DNA from 4 places in the Paenibacillus sp. 102 genome. Region 1 is predicted to be linked to each of the others. Evidence: riboswitches for the same ligand, from Rfam matches in the RefSeq annotation. Region 1 holds a riboswitch; each other region holds the start of a gene.
The links. A riboswitch is a leader RNA that binds a small molecule or an ion and turns the genes downstream of it on or off. The one in region 1 is predicted to bind S-adenosylmethionine.
Positions count from the first base shown of each region.

Region 2: another riboswitch for S-adenosylmethionine. It lies ahead of AAIE21_RS12655 (MetQ/NlpA family ABC transporter substrate-binding protein); the one in region 1 lies ahead of AAIE21_RS19315 (PTS sugar transporter subunit IIA).
Region 3: another riboswitch for S-adenosylmethionine. It lies ahead of AAIE21_RS12725 (M20 family metallopeptidase); the one in region 1 lies ahead of AAIE21_RS19315 (PTS sugar transporter subunit IIA).
Region 4: another riboswitch for S-adenosylmethionine. It lies ahead of AAIE21_RS14410 (methionine ABC transporter ATP-binding protein); the one in region 1 lies ahead of AAIE21_RS19315 (PTS sugar transporter subunit IIA).

Region 1 covers NZ_JBCGHT010000010.1:30,258-35,143, forward strand. The annotation lists gene treC (alpha,alpha-phosphotrehalase) at 1-427, opposite strand, end outside; gene treP (PTS system trehalose-specific EIIBC component) at 441-1,868, opposite strand; gene treR (trehalose operon repressor) at 2,016-2,726, opposite strand; SAM riboswitch class I at 2,859-2,965, shown strand; SAM riboswitch class I at 3,036-3,137, shown strand; gene AAIE21_RS19315 (PTS sugar transporter subunit IIA) at 3,240-3,698, shown strand; gene AAIE21_RS19320 (PTS sugar transporter subunit IIB) at 3,711-4,031, shown strand; gene AAIE21_RS19325 (PTS galactitol transporter subunit IIC) at 4,051-4,886, shown strand, end outside.
Region 2 covers NZ_JBCGHT010000004.1:101,747-106,632, reverse strand. The annotation lists gene AAIE21_RS12680 (GNAT family N-acetyltransferase) at 1-122, shown strand, start outside; gene AAIE21_RS12675 (YjiH family protein) at 250-1,578, shown strand; gene AAIE21_RS12670 (GNAT family N-acetyltransferase) at 1,728-2,306, shown strand; gene AAIE21_RS12665 (GNAT family N-acetyltransferase) at 2,316-2,813, shown strand; gene AAIE21_RS12660 (YdcF family protein) at 3,152-3,781, shown strand; SAM riboswitch class I at 3,954-4,042, shown strand; gene AAIE21_RS12655 (MetQ/NlpA family ABC transporter substrate-binding protein) at 4,101-4,886, shown strand, end outside.
Region 3 covers NZ_JBCGHT010000004.1:115,582-120,467, forward strand. The annotation lists gene AAIE21_RS12725 (M20 family metallopeptidase) at 11-1,213, opposite strand; SAM riboswitch class I at 1,306-1,410, opposite strand; gene AAIE21_RS12730 (AAA domain-containing protein) at 1,497-3,806, opposite strand; gene AAIE21_RS12735 (VOC family protein) at 3,920-4,312, shown strand; partial or broken gene AAIE21_RS12740 (DinB family protein) at 4,442-4,886, shown strand, end outside.
Region 4 covers NZ_JBCGHT010000005.1:90,230-95,115, reverse strand. The annotation lists gene gcvH (glycine cleavage system protein GcvH) at 1-36, shown strand, start outside; gene AAIE21_RS14425 (toprim domain-containing protein) at 378-722, shown strand; gene AAIE21_RS14420 (thioredoxin family protein) at 726-1,034, shown strand; gene AAIE21_RS14415 (hypothetical protein) at 1,186-1,530, shown strand; SAM riboswitch class I at 1,656-1,765, shown strand; gene AAIE21_RS14410 (methionine ABC transporter ATP-binding protein) at 2,106-3,131, shown strand; gene AAIE21_RS14405 (methionine ABC transporter permease) at 3,124-3,789, shown strand; gene metQ (methionine ABC transporter substrate-binding lipoprotein MetQ) at 3,815-4,627, shown strand; gene metQ (methionine ABC transporter substrate-binding lipoprotein MetQ) at 4,756-4,886, shown strand, end outside.

The DNA.
Region 1 (4,886 bases):
CCCAAGCGGAGCCGCCAAACTTAGACTGCCAATTATTCTTTTCATCACGCCAAATATAAAAATCACGATACGGGCTATTTTTATCATGGCGCGCTTCCTGAAACCACTTATGCTCCGTTGAACTATGGTTCACAACGATATCAAGCATAATATCAATTTCACGCTTCTTCGCTTCTGCTAACAGTTCTTCAAACTCTTCCATCGTTCCATAAGATGGATCTATAGAATAATAATCGCTAACATCATAACCATTATCATTTTGCGGTGAACGATAAATGGGAGTAAGCCAAATATAATCAACACCAAGTTTTTGTAAATAATCTAATTTCTCTGTTACACCTTTTATATCGCCTGTCTCTGTATTGTAATAGCTATTAAAGCTTTTCGGATAAATTTGATAGACAACACTTTTATGCCAATCTTTCATGCTAAACTGCCTCCTACTTCTGTTTTACTCGCTTTGCAAATAACCACGTTAAAACAAATGGAACTACTACTGCGATTATCATCCCAACCACAAACATTGGAATCGATTTCGGAATGATAGAAATAAAGGCTGGTAAACCACCAATTCCAATCGCTGGTGCTAATACACCATTTAACGTGATAAATACTGCAGCAATTGCCGATCCCGTAATAGCTGCATAAAACGGAAATTTATTTCTTAAATTCACACCAAACATTGCTGGTTCTGTAATACCGAAGTACGCTGAAATAGCTGATGTTGATGCCATACTTTTATCATTTTGATTTTTTGAAATCCAAAACATTGCCAGCGCTGCGCTACCTTGCGCGATATTAGAAAGTGCAATCATTGGCCAAATGAATGTGCCGCCATTTTGCGCGATTAACTGTAAATCAATCGCAATAAACATATGATGCATACCTGTAATTACGAGTGGTGCATATAATGCGCCAAATAATACTGCGCCAAGTGCAGGAACTGTTTCATATACACCAACTAAACCAGCTGTTAATAAATCACCAATATGACGTGTAACTGGACCGATAACTCCTAACGCTAATACACCAGTCACAACGACTGTTGTAATCGGTACGACTAATAATTGAATTGCATTTGGCACACGTTTCTTAAGGAAAATTTCAACTTTACTTAATACAAATGCTGCTGCTAAAATCGGTAAAATTTGTCCTTGGTATCCTACTTTTTCAATTTGGAACAATCCTAAAATATTAAAGTACTCAATTTTTTGTCCATCTAGTCCTGCCGATGCTTTTCCATAATTCCATGCATTTAATAAATCAGGATGTACAAGCATTAACCCCATTACAATCCCGAGTATTGGACTGCCGCCGAAACGTTTTGTCGCAGACCAACCAACAAGTGCTGGTAAGAATACAAATGCGGTATTTGCCATCATATTAATTAAATCCCATAGCCCGCCTAAGTTTGGATATACTTCTAATAAATTCTTCCCTTCAAAAAATAAATCTTTCGCTCCTAATAAATTATTAATCCCCATAAGTAAACCGGCTGTAACAATTGCTGGTAAAATCGGCATAAATACATCAGAAAATACCTTTACAAATTTTTGCATCGGATTTAATTTTTGATTTCCCGAATCCTTCACATCCGCTACTGTCGATTCCTTCATATCTGCAAGCGTTATCAATTCTGCATATACTCGATCTACATCTCCTGGACCAATAACAATTTGAAATATACCAGCGTTATGAAACGCTCCTTTTACTAATGAAACCGCTTGTAATTTATCGTTATCTATTTTACTTTCATCCTTTAAAGCGATACGAAGCCTTGTTACACAATGTGCTGCTTGTTCAATATTTTCTTTACCACCAATATAATTCAGCACTTCTTGTGCTGTTTGACGATAATCTTTCCCCATATCCCGTCCCTCTTTTCTTTTTTTGATACCGTTTACAATTACATATTAACTCGTATATATAAGTTAGTCAACACTCGTATGTACGAGTTTGTATTATTTTTTATCGAAATACACAAAAAGAGATGAAACATCTATCGTTTCATCTCTTTATTTTCTCCGCGCCACATCTGAAAAATGAAAAATATCAAGTCGGTGGCGTGATTCTGTATATTCAAACTGACTACCATCATAAAGATGAGTAAAGTTTTTCACAACAACAACATAATCTGTTCCATTTAAATCTAAATACTTCCGATCATCATCTGTGCAAGGTTGCACTTCGATAACGCGATGTGAATAACTAATATGTAATTCTAATACTTTCTCAATGTATTTATAAATCGACTTCTCAGCAATGTCTTTTGTTAATTCAGGGATATATTCAGATACAAAATAGTTTACATCTAAAATTACATTTTCCCCATCAATATTTCGAACACGTTTAATATGATCTACCTGCGTTTTCGCCTTCACATTTAATAATTTTGCTATTTCTTTCGGTGCTGACAATTGCTCCATCTCTACCACATTTGTTATACATTGACGCCCTAATCGTTCATTCTCCTCTTGAAAACTCACAATACCACCAAAATTAAATTCAATGTTTTTTCGTTTTAAAACGAAAACGCCTTTACCATGAATTTTCTGTACATATCCACGTTCCTGTAATAAATCAACAGCTTTTCTTACCGTCCCACGGCTCGCTTCATACTGCTTCATCAATTCTGTTTCAGATGGAATTTTACATCCCTCTGTTAACTTACGATTATCAATGGAATCACTTATCTCCGTATAAATCTGCTCATACTTACTCATCATTTTGAATATCCCCTTGTCACCTTCTATTTCTACTTGTATTATAGCATGACAGAAAATTAGTTTTTCCTCTTGATTATTTTACACATTAACCCTATAATATTTACATATTTCACAAAAATCATAATTTATAAACTCTTATCAAGAGAGGTGGAGGGATCGGCCCTATGAAACCTCGGCAACCCCTATTTTATTTAGGTAGGTGCCAATTCCTTTAGAATCTAAATTCTAAAAGATAAGAAGAAGCGATATTGTATATTTCAAAGCCTTCTTCTTGTAAAGTAGGCTTTTTTATTATTTTCATACTTTTACTCCTTATCAAGAGAGGTGGAGGGACCGGCCCTACGAAACCTCGGCAACCCCTATTTTATTAGGAAGGTGCTAATTCCTGCGTTTAAAGGCGACAGATAAGGTGATGATTTTCTAATCAAAGTAATCATCCCTTTCTTCGCATAGAAAGGGGTGATTTTTTTATTACTACACACTAAATTACAACTAGGGAGGAGACGAAGTTATTTGGATATTTTCCACGAACAGTTTATTTACCCAAAACTTTCAGATACAACATTTAAAGAAATTTTAGAAAAGGTTTCCACCGACTTACTTATGAAGGGATTTGTAAAAGAAAGCTTCTCACAAGCTGTGCTAGAACGAGAAATGCATCATCCAACAGGTCTTCCTACTGAAAAAATTGGGGTAGCCATCCCTCATACAGATCCTTCACATATTACACAATCTGTCATCAGTGTAATTACATTAGAAACACCTATCCCTTTTACTCTTATGGGGAGTTTGGAAAAAGAAACAACAAATGTGCAAGTTCTTTTCTTACTTGCGCTACAAGATGGTAGGCAACACATTCAAATACTTAAAGAAATTATGAAACTTATTCAACATCCACAGCTGCTGCAACAACTAGCTACTGCGTCTACAAAATCAGAGATTATAGAATCTATTTCTACTCTTACTATTTAAGGAGGAAAAAACATGAGAATATTTCACATTTTAACAGTTTGCGGTTCAGGGACAGTAAGCTCAACTATGGTTTCAGAAAAGCTAAAAGAGGCTTTAAGTGAGGATCATATTACAATTACAACAACTGAGGTAAAACCTACACAAGTCGAACAATTTTTAGAAGAAAGACAATATGATTTTATTGCTTATACTACACCTATCCCTCAAGGTCTCTCTATTCCAGCGATTAATGCTGTTGGATTTTTAACTGGTTTTGATGAAGAAAGTTTTTTAGAAGAAGTAAAACAAGTTATTCATAACATTTTAAAACAAGAAGACATTATAAATTCATAAGACGGGTGGATTGATACAAATGGAACTAGAATTTCTTAAGAAGATTTTTGATACATTTGGCGCATCCGTTTTTGTGCCAATTGTTATTTTTATAATCGCGATCGCTTTAAAGGTAAATCGTAAAAAAGCTTTTTATTCTGCTTTATATGCAGGTATTGGCTTACAAGGATTCACTCTTTTACTAAATGCTTATATCCCTATTATTATGCCTGTTGTTCAAAATATGGTGAAAAGTACAGGAGTCAGCCTCCCTGTATTTGATATCGGATGGCAAGCTAGCTCAATTGTTGCCTATTCTACGGAAGTCGGGATGATCTTTGTAGGTCTCGCACTATTGCTGCAAGTTGGATTATTCCTACTTAAATGGACGAATATTTTCCAACCAGGAGATTTATGGAACAATTATTCCTATATGGTATGGGGTTCCATGATTTATTTAGTTACAAGTAATTTATGGCTAGCTTTAGCTTGCATGATTACACTTAATCTGTATAGCCTTCTTTTCGCAGAATTATTGTCCAAAAGATGGTCTACATATTTTCAATACCCGCGTTGTGCGATTTTACAGTTACATCATGTTGGGAGCATTCCCTTTGCGATTGGACTAAACAGCCTGCTAACAAAGTTCGGTGTTGGAAAAGTAAATGCTAACCCCGAAGTATTAAAGAAAAAATTAGGATTATTTGGAGAACCCATTTTTCTAGGACTATTTCTCGGTGTTTGTATCGGAATATTAGGAAATTTCCATTCTCTTCATACATTAAAAGCATGGGGACAAATTACTACTGTCGGGATCTCAACTGCCGCTATTATGACTATTTTCCCAAAGGTTTCGGGGATTTTTGCTCAAGCATT
Region 2 (4,886 bases), on a different contig from region 1:
TCTTAAAGTTAGATTGTGTTGCAAATAATACGAAACTAAACAACTTCTATAAAAATAATGGTTTTGAGCATCTCGGCGTGATAGATGGTCATAATAAGTATCGAAAAAGGATAGGAAAATAGCTCCCATCCTTTTTCGGATAGCTGATTTACACTTACATCTTACAGTTGTTATTTAATATATATAGAAAAAAAAGAGGAGTGCGAACTATTTATACAGAATATTTAGATAACTGGAGGTGTAAAAGAATTGAGCCAAATTGAATTAGAAAACAAAATCGTAAAAACAAGGCAGGAGAAACAAATCATTCTTCGTTTTATCCTTGCTAGTCTAGTTGGTATCTTTATGTTTTTTGTTCCTGTCACAATCAATGGAACCTCATCGATCATGATTGACCACATTGTATCTTGGATTCGAGCAGTAGTTCCGTCAGCTGTACCATATTATGCTTTATTTGTCATGACAATTGGTGCAATATATCCGTTTTATACAAAGAAATGGAGTGCATCAATTGTAGATATTTGTTTTTCATTCTTAAAAGTTATTGGAGTCGTATTTGGAGTATTGTACTGCTTTAAAATAGGACCAGCTTGGTTTTTTGCTCCTGATGTTGGACCATTTTTGTATGAAAAGTTAGTGATCTCAGTGAGCTTGCTTGTTCCAATCGGATCGGCATTTTTAGCATTATTAGTCGGATATGGCCTATTAGAATTTATCGGGACATTTTGTAGACCGATTATGAGACCATTATGGAAAACGCCGGGGCGATCAGCAATTGATGCAGTTGCTTCTTTTGTGGGGAGTTATTCGCTTGCCTTATTAATTACGAACCGTGTGTATAAAGAGGGGAAGTATACAATTAAAGAAGCTGCCATTATTGCGACAGGCTTTTCAACGGTTTCGGCAACATTTATGATTATCATCGCTAAAACGTTAAACATTATGCACTTATGGAATTTGTATTTTTGGACCACACTTATCGTAACATTCATTGTAACCGCTATCACCGTAAGAATCCCACCACTACGAACAAAACCAGATACATATATTACTAAAGAAGGTTTTCCAGAACCAGTTTATAAAGAGAAGATGTTAGAGCGCGCTTGGGAAGATGCGTTAGAAGTATCGAAATCGGCACCAAGTGTGATGAAAAATATTTTGGTTAATCTAAAAGATGGATTCATTATGACGATGGGGATTTTGCCATCCATTATGTCTGTTGGATTAATCGGTATTTTACTTGCAAAGTATACACCGGTATTTGATTGGATTAGTTACATATTCTATCCGTTTACATGGTTGATGCAGCTCCCAGAAGCAGAACTAGCCGCGAAAGCAGTATCAGTTGGAATTGCTGAAATGTTTTTACCATCATTACTTGTTGTGAGTGCACCGCTTGTAACTAAGTTTGTGATTGCGGTTGTATCCGTATCATCTATTTTATTTTTTTCAGCATCGATTCCATGTATTTTGTCTACAGATATTCCGTTAAAAGTTTCCGAACTTATTATTTTGTATGTGCAAAGAACAATTTTAACATTGGTGATTATTACGCCAATTGCATATGTTTTGCTTTAAGGGAAAAAGGCTCGCTTATGCTATAAAAGTGAGTCTTTTTTTCTGTATTATTGGATTTAAAGTGATAGAAAATAAAATTTAGAATATTTTGTTATATGTTACGTGGCAAACTATAATATAGCTAGGTACATAGAAAAGGAGATTTGTTTATGGAAATAATAAACGAAAGAGCGATGCTACGATTAATGGGTGCAAATGATGTAGAAAAATTATTTGCTATTGTGGAAGGAAATAAAGAAATATGGACGTATTTAATAGCTAAAATGGACAACTATCAAGATATGGAGCGATATGTTGAAACCGCAGTAAAACGATATAAAAAGGGAACGGATTTACCATTTGTTGTGATAAATCAAAAGACGAATGAAGTTGTCGGCAGTACACGTTTGTACAATATATCAACAGAAAGCAAGACTGCCGAGCTTGGTCAAACATGGTATCATCCGAGTGTACAGAGAACGAGTATAAATACGGAATGTAAGTACATGTTATTGCAATATGCGTTTGAAAAATTAAAGATGCTGCGCGTGCAAATAAAGACAGATTTGCGAAATGAAAAAGCGCAGCGAGCAATTGAAAGGCTAGGTGCAGTAAAAGAAGGAGTATTACGAAATGAAAGAAAGTTACCGAGTGGCTATGTAAGGGATGCGGTAGTATATAGCATCATTTTGAGTGAGTGGCCAGTAGTGAAAGAGCAACTACTGAAAAAAATGGATTTACATAAATAGGAGGTTTACATGATAAATATTGAAACAAAGCGACTAAAGATGATTCCCTTTACATTAGAACTTGTCGAGGCAACGATAAAAGGAAGAGAAGAGTTGCAGGAAATCATACCATATAAAGTATCTTTAGACTGGCCAATGCCTGATTATAAAGATATTTTGCCGTGGATTGCGGAAGGTTTACGGAAAAATCCAAAGCAAAGTAAGTGGAGTGGACTCATTATTCATAAGGAAGATAATGCAATTATTGGTGATATGGGTTGTAAAGGTGCACCTGATTCAACTGGTACAGTTGAGATTGGATATAGTATCGTATCAGATTATCAAGGAAATGGTTATGCGACTGAGATGGCGAGAGCTTTTGTAGAGTGGCTTAAGCAGAATGAGGAAGTAAAAACGATTAAAGCAGATTGCTTAACGAGTAATGTTGCTTCAAGTAGAGTGTTAGAAAAAGCAGGCTTTACATGTGCACTTGAGGAGCAACATATGAAATATTGGATTATAAAGTAGATAGAAAAAAGAGGTTCGTTTCTATGAAATTAGGAAAATCTCTTCTTTTTTTCTTACAAAATGATAACTTCTTTTATATACTTTTGTTTCATCATTCCCTTCTGTGAAGAAATTCGTTACAATAGAGTTGTATGAGAAATTTGTACATAAATCAAATTCATAAAGTATGAACCGCAAATAATAGTAAATTAAAAATCCTCTATTTGAATGAAAACCCTTTATAGCACGAATCAATTGTTGAGAAAAGTGCCTTCTTTCAAATAAACTCAAATATAATGATTCAAAAAAGATCATTTTAAATTAATAGAAGTATGGATGATGCACGGAGGCTAGTACAAATGAAACAAAATAAGAAAAGTAAAAAAAGAAGAATCTTGCAAGTGTTCTTGCTTATGATTAGTTCTATGATTCTATTTGTAAGTTATGTAGCTTACGATATTTGGAGTTATCGCTTTAAAACAGACGAGGTACCTACAGATGCTGCTGTTGTACTAGGAGCGGCGTCTTGGAACGGAAAGCCGTCTCCTGTATTTCGCGAAAGAATCAATCATGCGATTTCCTTGTATAAGAATGGAAGTATTAAAAAAATTATTTTTACAGGTGGTACCAAATTTGAAGCGGAGCAAGAAGAAGCACGTACTGCAAAAGCGTATGCAATAAAACATAACGTAAAGGATGAAGATATATTAATTGAAACACAGTCGCGTTTTACAGAAGATAATTTAAAGAATGCGAAACAGGTCGGAATTGATAATGGCTTACATACATACACGATTGTAAGTGATCCTCTTCATATGAAGCGAGCGATGAAAATAGCGAAGCATATTGGGATGGATGCATATGCATCACCAACGCCAACATCAGCATATAAAACATTAGATACAGAAATTCCGTTCTTTTTTAAAGAATTATGTTCTTATATTGGGTATGTTGCATCGTTACCTTTACGTATGCTGAAAGGTGATTAAACAAGTAAGAGAAAGGATAGATAAGGCAGAACTACTCTGCCTTATCTATCCTTTTTGTTATGTGAATATGTTGTAATTTTCCTATAACTTTACAAATTATAGAAAATTTTTATAATAAAAGCCTTGTATTTTCATCGGAATAGTGACACAATAGAGAACATAATAAAATATAATCTTATCGAGAGAAGTGGAGGGAACGGCCCGATGAAGCTTCAGCAACCTATCTGTAATAAAAAGGTGCTAATTCCGAGTAGATAAGAAGGAAAAGAGATGACAACCTTCTTATATGTAAGGTTGTTTTTTAGTAGGAGGAGAAGGGATGAAGCGTTTATTTTTTGCACTTGTAAGTATTGTATGTAGTTTATTTATCATTACTGGTTGTACGCAGACATCAGGGGGCAATCAAAAAGAGATTCGTTTAGGCTTTACACCTGGTCCATATAGCGATCAAGTGAAAAAAGCAGTACAACCGTACTTAGAGAAAAAGGGATACAAAATTAAAATTGTTGAGTTTAATTCGCCAAACGAAACAAATCCTGCATTAACGAATAAGGATATTGATGCAAATATATTTCAAAGTACTGCTTTTATGAAGTCTTACGCAAAAGAAAATAATGCGAAAATTTCAAGTATTATTCAAGTTCCATCAGCACCTCAAGGTGTATACTCTGAAAAACATAAATCATTAGATGATTTGAAAGATGGAATGAAGATTGGGGTACCCAATGATCCAGTTAATTTAGAACGGGCATTACGTATTTTAGAAGAGATTGGCTGGGTGAAATTAAAAGGAAATGTAAATATTTTAACAATCTCTGAAAAAGACATAACGTTTAAAAAGAAAGATTTCAAATTAGTACCGCTCGAATCACCACAAATCCCAAGGGCAATGAAAGATTTAGATTACGGCATTATTAACGGAAATCTTGTCATTTCATCTGGACATAAGTTAAAAGAAGCATTGGAATTAGAAAAAACACCTCCGCAACACAGAATTATTGTTACTGTTCGTGATGAAGATAAAGAAAAACAATTTGCGAAAGACTTAATTGAAGCGTACCATTCACCAGAATTTAAAAAGATGATTCAATCTGAAGAACAATTT
Region 3 (4,886 bases), on a different contig from region 1:
TATTTCTACATCACTGATTCCGCTGTGTTTCTTTAAATTCTTCCTTAATTTGAGCAAGCGTTCCTTCTTCTGTAATTAATCGGTATGCTGCATACGCTAACGCTTTTGCAGATGTAATTAATGCTTTATCGCCAAGTTCCGAACAAGCTGCTTCTCTAAATTCATTTGTATGAGCAATTAAATCATCTGGACCAATTTTGATGTAAGGATGAATCGTTGGTACGACTTGACTCACATTCCCTGCGTCAGTTGAACCAATTCCCAGTCTCTCTTTACGATTTACATTTTCCCCGAGTAGTTCTAATTCCTCCGCAACCACTTCATTAAATGTTTTCGTCACTAATAATTCATCGATTTCATTTTGGAACTGATTGATTTTTACTGTTGTTCCTGTTGCTAGTGCGGATCCCTGTGCAATATTTCGTACCTTTTCAGTTACTTCAGCACATTTTTTACGTGTTGCTGCTCGAATGAAAAAGCGAGCTGATGCGTAATCTGGAATAATATTCGGTGCCTTTCCGCCTTCAGTAATGACACCATGAATTTTCACATCTGCTGGAAGTTGTTGACGAAGGGCATTAATCCCATTGTAAAGCTGAATAATCGCATCTAATGCATTAATTCCTTCCTCTGGTGACGCTGCCGCATGTGCAGCCTTTCCATAAAAATGAAAATCAAGTGGATCAACTGCTAGTGATGGACTTGTTGTTGCTGTTTTTCCGCTTGGATGAATCATAAGCGCTGCATCAATATTGTTAAACAAACCCGCCTTCACATAACTTGCTTTTGCACTTCCATTTGGACCACCTTCTTCTGCTGGTGTCCCAAATACAACGATTTCACCGCCAATTTCTTCAATTGTTTCTGATAATGCAATCGCTGCCGCAACACTTATTGTGCCAATTAAATTATGACCACACGCATGACCTAATCCGGGCAAAGCGTCATACTCTGCTAAAAAAGCAATTGTAGGCCCTTGTTTCCCTGAGCTTTTCCGTGCAATAAAGCCTGTTTCATGTCCTGCTATATTGTGTTGCAGTTGAAAACCTGCACTTCCTAGTAATAAGCTTAATGTTCTTGATGCAAAAAATTCTTGATTACCAATTTCAGGATCCGCATGAATATCATGACTTGTTTTTAAGTATTTTTCTTTATTTCTTTCTATACTTTCAGCAATAATATTTCGATGTGACGTTACTTGTGTTGTTCCCATTTCTCCATTCCTCCTTTAAATTTCCACATAAAAAAACCTCTTTCTAAAAGATAGAAAGAGGCTTGAAAAATACAGATTCAAAAATGCCTTCTTTCTTATCTTTCAAGTCTTTCACTTGCTGGAATTGGCACAGTATTCATATTGAATCCGCTGCCGAGGCTTCATAGGGCCAGTCCCTCTACCTCTCTTGATAAGAAAATCGTTTTTGTTTTCATAAAATTATATTAAATTATTTTCATTCTAGTTTTATTCCGACTAAATGTCAAGGAATTCCGATCTGATTTTACCGAATATCTAAAAACCCTTTTAAAACGCCAATCGTTTCAGGTGCCTGCAGTCTTGCACATATATAAGGGAATTCTGGACTTCCTTCAAACATCATTTGCGACGTTAACGGCGCACCTACCCAAAAGATTTCATCATCAATACATACAAATGGGAGTGATTTATTTTGCCTTTGTACTCTTACATTTTTCAACGGAATGGGTCCATCGCTATATATTGTGACTTGCGCCGCTGTACGCATTAATGCCTGCCATACTCTTTTATCTACCTGTCTTGTACTTGGAAGCGAAATAATAATTTTTTGTTTTGCTGACAGAATATCTTTTAATAATGCTTTCGTCTCTTCCAAATTCATTTGCATAAACCATCTCAAACGCTTTGTAATTTTTCGTTCTAACAATGGACGTGATGTTGTACGATCATATACATTTCCATGTCTTTCTATGTGAGAAGTTAAGTGAGATAACGCTTGTTTTCTTGAAAGATTTTTCCGCATATACTGACAGTCCGATAACTGAATGAACTTCCCTCTTGCCCTTGTAACTGCAACGTTTACAAGACGATGGTTCTTATGATCGAAGAATAATACACCTGGACGTTCCTGGGGATAACTATCTACCGTATCAAATATCATCATGTCTCGTTCAGATCCTTGGAACTTATGAACTGTCGCTGCTAGAACAGGTGTATTCCGGTACTTTGTTTTTTGCAATAGTTCTCTTATACATGTTGATAAGAAACGGGACTGCGCTCGGTATGGTGTTACAATTCCAATAGATTGAACGCCATCTAATAATCCAATTAAAATCATCTGCATTGCAACTAAACCAGACATAATATTAAAACGCGAACCAGAAGCTGCATCTTTTAAAGAATAAGCTCCCATCAAACTTGTATCGAACAGAGCTGTCGCTTCATTTGCAAATGGCTGTAATTTCGCTAATTCTTGTCTTGCCGAGACAGAAGGATGATCGAACACCCTATTCTTATAAATAAATGAATTTGTAAATTTAGATATATCCGCATGCATCCGTCTTTGTTCTTGCAGCATAAATAAATTCGGATGTGTTTCATAACTATTTACTGACTGCACAATCCCCGCATGATAAAACATATCCTCCCCTAACCACTTTCTAACAAGCTCATGATTTGCCATCGCAATCGGAGGTAACTGTAAAAAGTCACCACAAATGACAATTCGCTTACCAAGAGAAGCAGCTAATGCAATTTGCGGCACATACGCCATACTCACTTCATCTACAACAACTAAGTCAAATGTTCGTTCATAAACAAGAGAATCAATTGCGCATTTGGATAACGTTGCACCAATTACTTGTGCATTTTCAATATATTCTCTTTCCACTTCTTTAATCTTCGCTCTTTGTTTTCTAAGATCGCCTTCAATTTCTTGCATACGCTTTTTATCAGAAGCAGTCGCTTTATACGATAAGATTTTTTGACGAAGATCTTGGCGCATTTCTTCTAAATAAAGCTTCTCTTCTCCCCATGATCCATTCGTCGTTTCCACTAGTCTAGAAGCTAGCAACGTATCATGATTACGTATATGTTCATGTTGACTAAATCCATAACGGACAATTTCTCCTGGTGTCCACTTTTCTTTCTTTTCGATTTGCTTTGTTACTTCACTCATTAATACATCAACTGCCGCATTACTATGAGCAAGTACAAGCACTGATTTTCCTTTTTGATAATGAGCCGAAATAATACGTGATAAGTTATAAGTCTTTCCTGTTCCAGGTGGTCCCCAAACATATGTCGCCCTATTATAAAAAGAACGATACGCAAGTTCATTCTTCGGATTTTTCATCTTCTCCATATGCTTTGGTGTACTCTTTCCATCTAAAAGACGTTTTACTCGCTGACGTTTTTGTTTATCTTTTCGTATTTCTTTCAACCGTTCTTGTAATTGTTCTAATAACTGCCATGGTTCACTATATAAACTAGCTTCTCTTATTTCACCTTGTATATAATCATTTAATTTCAATTCGATTTCTAATCCATGTACAGATAGCACTTCTCCCGTTGCTTCTTCACCATCAAATTCAATTCGAATCGGTGTACCCTCTGGTAAGCTTACTTCCGAAATAAGCTGAAATACATAGACTGTACTCTCATAATCTGTATATAAAAAACGACCATTTATAATAGATAGCTTACTACCACCTATCGTTTTCCAATGTTTAATTTCATATGCTAACGCTTGGTGCCACTCTTTCATTGTTTCCGTTAATGAAGGAGTTTGTAAGGTTGTGTTCATACTGTTGTCTCCTTCCTTCTCTCCAAACATACTTTCTCACTATATCATAGAACACGCTAAAATTTGTAAGGTTTTTATCTTGCTTATTTTCTTAATTTTCAATATTATGATACATATGAAATTTATGGAAAGAAGGAATCAACATGCCAGTAAGAAGAATTGAACACGTTGGAATCATGGTTGCCAACTTAGAAACATCTATCTCATTTTATGAAAAAGTGGTTGGACTAAAACTGATTAAACGTATGGGACATCCAGATCCCAACTTAAAACTTGCTTTTTTAGGTGTAGAAGGCGCACCAGAAACAATTCTTGAATTAATTGAAGGCTATAACCCTTCTCTTCCAGCAGAAGGAAAAGTACATCATATTTGCTTTAAAGTGGATTCTTTAGAGAATGAGATTGAAAGACTGAAGAAGTTAGAGGTCACTTTTTTATTAAGTGAAGAAATTGAAACATTACCGGATGGAACTCGTTACATTTTCTTCGCTGGTCCTGATGGGGAATGGGTGGAGTTTTTTGAGACTGAGCGATAAGATAAAACATATGTAGGTGATTTTTTCATACTCCGTACAAAGGAGGATGATGAATCACCTTTTCAGTCACATCCACTACTGTATAATTTCATGCTCATACATCATATTTCTCGTTAACACTTTAATAATATAGTCGTTTTTATCCGTTTATGGGCAAATGAAGTTATTTTAAATCACTTAAAAGAACTACCGCAAGACATTTTCCATAAGGCAGTTAAGAGTGGTTTTTCTTCGGTGGCAAAAGTAATGTCTCACATATACCTCACAGATTTAGCCCCTGGATCGAGATTATTTCTGGTAAAAGCATGAGTGATGCAATGGCACACACAAACCAATTGAAAGAACAGCTGGAAACAAAAAATATTGAGGAAATGGAAACTAGTTTTTATGAATTATCTAAACGATATAAAGAATTTTTAAGTAGTCAACAAGATTATGAAAAAGTGTTCGAGGTTGATAATCCATATGCGGGGCTCCTGGATACGACGGTTTCTGAAACTATACTACACGTCGTCACCCACGGATCATATCACCGTGGGAATATAGCTACAATGTTGCGGCAAATGGGTCATAC
Region 4 (4,886 bases), on a different contig from region 1:
GCAGAAAAATACGCAGAAATGACAAACCAAGACTAATTCTAGTCACCAAAAAGGACAGCCTGTGTGCTGTCCTTTTTATTTTGGCTGAAGTGAACAGGAAAATGTCTCTCCGTCAGAAGCTCCATCCCCCTTACATTCTGAACGAGCCGCTTGCGCTTTTCTTTGTCTAGCTTTGCCTCCTAGCCCCTCATGTCTAAGAACCTTCCGCATGAGAAGACAAAAAGCGTCTTCTATGCGAAAGAACCTTAGCCAACGGGGCTAAACAGCCGCCTCTGCTTTTCTTTGCAAAAATAAACAGGAAACAACATGAAAATATCGAATATACTATATACTAAAGTAAGGGTGTTTTATAGTATATGGTGATCGGGTGATGACATATGGTCTATGTAGAGAAAGTCATTATTGTCGAAGGGAAATCAGATAGAAGAAAGATTGAATCTATTATTCGCGAACCAGTGGAAATTGTTTGTACAAATGGTACAATTGGTTTGTCGAAAATGGATGAACTCATTGATCAGTTTTTTGATAAAGAAGTGTATGTGCTAGTGGATGCTGATGCTGCAGGTGAAAAGCTTCGAAAACAATTTCGAAAAGAATTCCCGCAAGCCGAGCATATTTACATTGACCGTTCGTATCGTGAAGTAGCAACTGCTCCTTCGAATCATTTAGCGAACGTATTATGGGGAGCTGACATTGACGTTTATACAGAATATTTACGGTAAGGAATGATAGAAGTGATTGACTGGACAGGTGCTGAAGCTACAGTTCTAATAGCAGACAAAGAAAAAACAGTGTTATATGTATATACACCGATGTGCGGAACATGCCAATTAGCAAAGAAGATGTTAACGGTGGTAGAAGCGACTATATCTGAATTAGAAATAGGAATGCTAGATTTAAATTATGCGCCACATTTGGCACGAGAATATGCGATAGAAAGTGTACCTTGTTTACTTGTATTTGAAAGTGGGACACTTACGAAGAAAATATATGCTTTTCATTCGGTTGAATATTTATATACAGAATTACAGTAGGCGGCAAATTTTTTGTCGCCTCGACATATTTCTCGGGAAATGTGTCAGTGGCAGAGAAGTGATACGGTATTTGTCGAGAGAAAGTAACAGGATTGCTGTTTGAAAAGATGGAATGGTATTAGTAGAGAGTGATATGAAGGATGTGATTAGAATGGGATTATATTTGTTGCTTCAATCATTTGTAACGTATGCTAATAGCCAATACCATCTAGAACCGCTTCTTCGGCAAGGAGAAAAAACGATTAATTTTCGTTTGGGGGATGAGAGTTGCTCACTTCAAATTTCAAGAGAGTATATACAGCTTTTGAAGGAAGCAAGGGGATCAGAACGAATTGTTTGCTTTCAAGAGGATGATTTACGGCGATTAGTTACTGGAAATGTTCGGTTACAAACGCTCATAAATAATGGACATGTACATTATTCAGGAACATATCGTACGATGTTATTATTAGAATCGGTATTTCATATATGTAAGCCGATGCCAGTAGGCGCTTAATATTCTGAAGGTTCGTTTTTTGAGAATTTTTTTGTTGACATAGTGGATGTATATTGATACAATTCAAGTCATAAAATATAGACAATTTCATAAATTTCAAATCAGACGAAAATTTAATCTGATTTCTCTTATCAAGAGAGGTGGAGGGACTGAGCCCTGTGAAACCCGGCAACCGTCAACTAGTATGTTGAAATGGTGCCAATTCCTGCAAAGCAAATGCTTTGAGAGATGAGAGGAAGGGGTAATGTTGATATATGCATATAAACCTTTCTGCTCATTCTAAAAGCAGAAAGGTTTTTTTGTTGTTTGAATGAGGAGGACATTCGAATAATAAGAGGAGTTAATAAGAAATGTAGCTATAGCGACAGTTAGATTTAAGCAATTCTCACATCAAAAATAAAAAATTGTGGGAGTAAATTTAACGAGCTGCTTGCGCTTTTTATGAAATCCAGCTTCAGCGGCAAGCTCTTCGCGTCTAAGAACCTCCCGCACAGCACCTTTTGTGTGAGAGAACCTTAGCCGATCAGAGCTAAACGAGCCGCTTACGCTTTTTAAACAAAAAAGGGGTGAACATCATGATCTTATTAGAAAATGTAAAGAAAATATATAAATCAAAAAGCGGTGATGTCACTGCTGTAGATGATGCCAATTTGAAAATAGAAAAAGGCGAGATTTTTGGTGTTATCGGATATAGTGGCGCTGGTAAAAGTTCTTTAATTAGATTATTTAATCAATTAGAGAAACCAACTTCTGGACAGATTACGATAGCGAATCGTGTTATTTCAGCAATTACTGGAAATGAACTTCGAAAGGCAAGACAAGAAATTGGAATGATTTTTCAGCACTTTAATTTACTTTGGTCACGAACTGTGCGCGAAAATATTGCTTTTCCACTAGAGATTGCAGGGGTAGAGAAAGCGCAGCGAAAAAATCGTGTGGATGAATTAATCCGTCTTGTTGGATTAGAAGGAAGAGGAGATGCCTATCCATCTCAGTTAAGTGGTGGGCAAAAACAGCGCGTTGGGATTGCGAGAGCATTAGCGAATAATCCAAAAGTATTACTTTGTGATGAAGCAACATCAGCACTTGATCCAGAAACGACAGATCAAATTTTAGATTTACTATTAGATATTAATAAGCGCCTTGGTTTAACAATTGTACTCATTACACATGAAATGCATGTAATTCGCAAGATTTGTAATCGCGTTGCAGTAATGGAAAAAGGAAAAATTGTAGAAAGCGGTCCTGTACTAAATGTATTCCGTAACCCACAGCAGGAAATTACAAAGAGATTTGTACAGCAGTTAACGGATTCTGAAGATACAAATGAAACGATTGAGAGCTTATTAGAAAAATATCCAGATGGAAAAGTTATTCGTTTACAGTTTATTGGTGATTCTGTAGAGCGTCCGGTGCTTCAAAGATTAATGAGACGCGAGGATATTGAAGTGAGTGTTTTGCAAGGCAATATCGCTCAAACAAACAATGGATCTTACGGGAACTTAGTTGTTCACTTAAATGGTTCAGAAGCAGCAATCCAGCAAGCGATAGCAGGAATTCATCAAGAGCAAGTAGAGCTGGAGGTGATTGCACATGGATAAATTACTCACAAACGTGGATTGGAATCAAATGTTAGAAGCAACAGGTGAAACATTATATATGACAGCAATCGCAGCGCTTGCCACATTTATTTTCGGTCTTATTTTAGGATTATTACTCTTTATGACATCTAAAGATAACTTGTGGGAAAACAAAGCGATTCACACTGTAATTGGAGCATTTGTAAATATTTTTCGTTCCATTCCATTTATCATTTTAATTATTTTATTAATTCCATTTTCGAAGCTTTTGCTTGGAACTATGCTTGGGGCAAGTGCAGCATTGCCAGCTTTAATTATTGGGGCAGCACCATTTTATGCAAGAATGGTTGAAATCGCACTTCGCGAGATTGATAAAGGTGTGATTGAAGCTTCAAAAGCAATGGGAGCAAAAACGAGCACGATTATTTGGAAAGTATTGATTCCAGAATCATTGCCAGCACTTGTATCTGGTATTACAGTAACGACAATTGCGCTTGTAGGATATACAGCAATGGCTGGTGTTGTCGGTGCTGGAGGTCTTGGAACACTTGCTTATTTAGATGGATTTCAGCGCGGACATAACGATGTGACATTCGTTGCGACGATTTGTGTATTACTCGTTGTTTTCTTGATTCAGTTTATTGGAGATCTTGTTACAGCTCGAATTGATAAACGATAAATAAAAGGGGAAGGGTGTTTATAACATGAAAAAATTATTACTTACAGCACTTATTACAACGTCAATTTTTGGGCTAACTGCTTGTGGTGGGAAAGATAAAGATGAAAAAAAACTTGTTGTCGGAGCTTCTAATGTACCGCACGCTGAGATTTTAGAGAAAGCAAAACCGTTACTTGAGAAAAAAGGTATCCAATTGGACATCAAACCATTTCAAGATTATGTACTGCCAAATAAATCTTTAGCAGATAAAGAGTTAGATGCGAATTACTTCCAGCATATTCCGTATTTAGAGAAAGAGATTAAAGATAAGGGCTATAAGTTTGAAGTGGCAGGGAAAATTCATTTAGAACCAATCGGTGTCTATTCTCAAAAATATAAAAGTTTAAAAGAGCTTCCAAACGGAGCGACAATTATTATGAGTAACTCTGTTGCTGACCATGGACGTGGTTTAGCGATTTTACAAAAAGAGGGCGTTTTAAAAATTAAAGATGGTGTAGACCCTGTTAAAGCGACTACAAAAGATATTGCGGAAAATCCAAAAAATTTGAAGTTTAAAACAGATATTGAGCCTGGCTTATTGCCACAAGTGTATAACAATAAAGAAGGCGATGCGGTTTTAATTAACTCAAACTATGCGATTGACGCAAAATTAAGCCCAGAGAAAGATGCGATTGCGATCGAAGGAAACGATTCTCCGTATGCAAACGTAGTTGCGGTTCGTAAAGGTGATAAGGACAAAAAAGAAATTAAAGCACTTGTAGAAGTGTTACATTCTAAAGAGATTGAGGACTTTATTAATAAAGAATATAAAGGGGCAGTTGTTCCTGTGAAAGAATAATTGTTTTTCATAAGGGCTGGTAAATGCCAGCTCTTATTTTTCCTTTGGGAAATAAGAAATCGAATGATAAGAAAAAGATCCGTATACGATATTTATTCTGAAAATTACAAAAAAGAAGGTGCCGTCATATGAAGAAAATCATACTATCAGTTTTTATAACAATATTTGTACTTGCGTTAGCAGCTTGCGGTGGGAAAGATGAAAGTACACTCGTTGTTGGAGCTTCTAACGTGCCGCATGCTGTTATTTTAGAAAAAGC